One region of the Exercitatus varius genome, then DNA from elsewhere that is predicted to be linked to it. Evidence: riboswitches for the same ligand, from Rfam matches in the RefSeq annotation. Region 1 holds a riboswitch; the other holds the start of a gene.
What was found. A riboswitch is a leader RNA that binds a small molecule or an ion and turns the genes downstream of it on or off. The one in region 1 is predicted to bind thiamine pyrophosphate.

Region 2: it holds a riboswitch for thiamine pyrophosphate, as region 1 does, so the genes downstream of both, thiB (thiamine ABC transporter substrate binding subunit) here and P7M01_RS02230 (ABC transporter substrate-binding protein) in region 1, are expected to answer to the same signal.

What each region holds. Positions count from the first base shown of each region.
Region 1 is NZ_JARQTO010000001.1:478,085-480,289, reverse strand. It holds gene fdhD (formate dehydrogenase accessory sulfurtransferase FdhD) at 1-201, shown strand, start outside; gene P7M01_RS02230 (ABC transporter substrate-binding protein) at 287-1,333, opposite strand; TPP riboswitch at 1,387-1,479, opposite strand; gene uvrD (DNA helicase II) at 1,595-2,205, shown strand, end outside.
Region 2 is NZ_JARQTO010000010.1:16,605-18,809, reverse strand. It holds gene accA (acetyl-CoA carboxylase carboxyl transferase subunit alpha) at 1-266, opposite strand, end outside; gene P7M01_RS08080 (DUF1919 domain-containing protein) at 386-1,006, opposite strand; TPP riboswitch at 1,104-1,212, shown strand; gene thiB (thiamine ABC transporter substrate binding subunit) at 1,289-2,205, shown strand, end outside.

The DNA.
Region 1 (2,205 bases):
AGCCGCGCCAGCTATGAAATGGTGCAGAAAACCGTAAGCTGCGGAATCGAAATGTTAGCCGCTATTTCTGCTGCGACGGAATTAGCGGTTCGCATGGCGCGGGAGACGGATTTGACCTTAATCGGCTTTGCCCGCGAGGGGCGCGCTACAATTTATACGGGAACAGAGCGTTTACAGATACGGGACGTCGAAAACGAGTAAAAGTGCGGTCAAATTTTGACGAGTTTTTTGCGATAACGGCATTCGATATCAACCGAATGCCGCTATTTATTTCATAAAATAAAAATTATTGATTTAACGTAGTATCCGTCCAGCGCTGAATCAAACGTTTGCTTTCTTGAGCCGAACCGAAACGAATCACATCAAGCTCAATGAAGTTGGCGATTGGCGGGAAATGGGTCTTGGGATAAAGCTTGGCGTGAACGTTTGCCGGCAGTTGATAGGAATTGGCTTCTCGCCAGTGCAGTTCCTGCGCTTCCGCCGTGAGCGCCCAATCGGTAAATAATTTGGCGTTATCTAAATTTCTGGCGCCTTTGATAATGCTGGTTGCGCCTAAAGTATAGCCAATGCCTTCGCAGGGTAGAATGCCTTCAACCGGTGCGCCTTTTTCCTGTTCGTGAAGATAAGCGTTCATAAAGCTGATATCCACCGTGACTTCGCCGGTTGCCAGATTGTTGGTCGCTAATCCGCTTTTGGAAAATTGCGCCACGTTTTTGTTTAATTCGGCTAAATAATCAAAGGCTTTATCTTCGCCCCACAATGCGACCAAAGTGGTGATAAACGAATAACCCGTGCCGGATACGCGCGGATCTGCGTACTGAATTTGGTTTTTGAAGCGGGGTTCCAATAAATCCTTGAAGCATTTAGGCGGCTCGATATTTAACGCTTTCAATTTTTTAGTATTGATACCGATGGCTAATTCCATTACGTAGATCACGGAAGTGTAATCGCCCCGCAGATCCATTAATTTTTTGAATTTAGGCATAATGTCTTTTTGGTTCGGGGAACGGTATTTTTCCAATAACCCGAGATCCGCCGCTTGCAGATGAGGTTCCAGAGTGCCGCCGTACCAGACATCCGCCTGCGGATTGTCTTTTTCGGTTTTGATTTTACCCAGCACGGTGCCGGTGCTGTTGCGGACGAATTGCGTTTTTACGTTGTATTTCTCACCAAAGGCCTGACTGATTTTCTCGCAAGCGGTATTTTGTACGCTGCAATAAATGTTCAGTTTGCCTTCGGCCTGAGCCGTTATTGGTAAGGATAAGCCGGAAAGCAGGCAAAGTGCGGTCGATTTTAGAAGAGTTTTTTTGTGGTTTGGATGTAAACGAATCATTGATTTGCTCCCGTACAGATAAAAACAGAACAAGTCAACAGCTAAACGGAAAAGCAAAATAAAAATTAGTTTCCTACGCCAGTGCTAACTGTATCAGGTTCCCGGGTATTTTCTCAGCCGATTTTTCGGCACCCCGACTAACGGAAAGTACTATAAATTGTTTGGCATTATTTGTAAATACGGGCGGATTACCGCATTGACAATTTATCCGCACTCTCTATAATCTAATGTAAATTTAAACAGATAACGAATAATAAGTTCATGGATATTTCAGAATTACTCGATGGATTGAACGATAAACAGCGTGAAGCGGTGGCGGCGCCTTTAGGCAATTATTTAGTTCTTGCCGGCGCCGGTTCGGGCAAAACACGGGTGCTTACCCATCGGATCGCCTGGCTGATTGCGGTGGAAGGTATTTCCGAAGGCGGCATTATGGCGGTAACCTTCACCAATAAAGCGGCGGCGGAAATGCGTCAGCGGATTGAATCCACGCTAGCCTTACATTCTTCCCGCCGGTTATTTGGTATGTGGGTGGGAACTTTTCACAGCATTGCTCACCGGGTGTTGCGCGCCCATTATGCCGATGCCGGCTTGCCACAGGATTTTCAGATTTTAGACAGCGAAGATCAGCTGCGTTTGCTGAAACGCTTGCTGAAACTGCACAATTACGATGAAAAAATGTATCCGGCGAAACAAGCCTGTTGGTACATTAATAATAAAAAAGACGAAGGATTACGGCCTCATCAGATTGACGATATGAACGATCGTCAGGAGCAGGAATGGATTAAAATTTATCGTCTTTATCAAGATACCTGCGACAGAGCCGGTTTGGTGGATTTCGCCGAAATTTTGCTTCGGGCCTACGAGCTGTT
Region 2 (2,205 bases), on a different contig from region 1:
CCCGCCAGTTCTTCGAATTCGGTGAAAATATGTTGGATGTAATCCAGCGTGTAAGGACGGTTTGGATGGCGGGCCATGCGGGAAATTTGCCATGCATCTAAATTAGCGAAGGTTTTTTTGGTCAGTTCTTCGCTTTTTTTCTGCAGGCGTTTGATCTCGTCATCAAGATTAATTTCGTTATCCTGACCGGAAACGGCGCGCAGGGATTCAATTTTCGCTTCTAACTCGGCGATGGGTAATTCAAAATCCAGGTATTCTTGGCTCATTTTTGTTTCCTAAAACTAGCATAAATCGGACCGCACTTTAGCAAGAAATTTTCCGTCGTGCAAACTTGTGGGCTATTCTATGCGTTTTTGATAAAAATTGCAGTAATTTTGTCGCTGGTTTAACCATGATTTCGGTTAAACCACGCCACATAATCGAATTGATCGTAATATTTTTGGCCGAACCAGCCGGAGAATTCAAATAAATCGCCCACTTCAGACTGATTTTCAAAACCGCGGATATGATAAGCGGAAGCGAATTGCGGATAAGCTTTGTGCGTGAAAATCACTTTGTTCGGATAAGGCAACGCATCGAAATCCGCGATGTTTTGCTGCGTGCAACCATCGCGATCCGTCATCATCACAAACAGATTATCCCAATCGATACGGGTTGAACGGCTCAGCCATTTTTCGCGCGCTTCCCGTTCGGAATGATAATGCACAAAGTAAAGTCGAATATCGTCCAGTTTGGCCACGGGATAAGGCTTATCCGTCTGTTCGAAAACCGGTTCGGTTTGCTGATAATGACGGGGATTTTGCAAATAACGGATAAAATCCGCCGGCTCCAGATATAAATTCACGAAAGGCGAACGGAACGCTTCCTTTAAATCGTGCAGAATCAGCGCGCCGTTGCAATTACTGGCAATCACCGACATGCGGTGATTGGTTAATCGTCGTTGTAATTTTTTGTTAATCGCAAGGCGAAACAGTCGGTTTGAAATTTTACGTAAAGTGGCTAGCATGTTTTTCTCCTGTTACGGTTGGGATTTTAGAAGCAAAATTCCGTCGCTGCAAACGGATTATTGCTTGCGTATCGACGAATGAAGATTTACACTCGGCATGTTCTCATCGGGGTGCTTGCCGCGGCGACAGCCGGAAAAAGCTGAGAAAATACCCGTAGAACCTGAACTGATTAATATCTGCGTAGGGATTTGAGAAACGTCAATTTGTTGAAAAACAGTCTAAAATTTGACCGCACTTAAATTCCTTTGTTGTTTGCAAAATGCTTGCCAAAGGATTTTTTTATGCTTAAAAAGCTCATTATTTTTTCACTGCTTTCCGTTTTTGCATTTTCCGCGTTGAATGCCGCCGCCAATGCGCCGTTACAGGTTTATACGGAAGAATTTTTCGGCGCGGACTGGGGCCCGGGCGGCGAGGTGAAAGCCAGTTTTGAACGGGCTTATCCTCAATGCCGAGTGAATTATCAAGTCTTTGACGGACGCAACACCATGCTGAACCGCCTGCGTTTGGAAGGCAAAAAGACCAAAGCCGATGTGGTGGTGGGATTGGATAATTTTCAGTTCGACGCGGCGGAAAAAACGGGATTATTTGAAAAAACTTCAATAAATTTGACCGCACTTTCTCTGCCGTTCAGCTGGAAGAATCAAAGATTTATTCCTTATGAATTCGGGCGGTTCGCCTTTATTTACGATAAAAACAAACTGAAAAATCCCCCGCAAAGCCTGAAAGAACTGGTGGAGCGACAGGATTTGCGCGTGATTTATCAGGATCCGCGCACCAGCAGCATGGGGCGCGGTTTTGTGGTCTGGATGAACGCCGTTTATCCGCCGGAGCAAATCCAAACCGCGTGGCAGCGGCTTGCAAAACACACGGTGACGGTGGGCAAAGGCTGGACGGAAACCTACGGCGCCTTTTTGAAAGGCGAAGCGGATGTGGTGTTCAGCCATAATACCTCGCCGATTTATCATTTGCTGAAAGATAGGCAGGATCAGTACGTCGCCGCACAATTTAACGGCGACGGTCTATACCAGTTCGACACGGCGGCGAAGATTGCCGGTAAAAATCATGCCTGTGCCGATGATTTTATTGGCTTTCTGCTTTCGGCCGAGGCGCAGAAAATCATCATTTCGAAAAACGTCATGTTATCGTCGATTTCCACGCCAATCGAACCGCCTTTTGATCAATTAAAGGCGGAAACCTT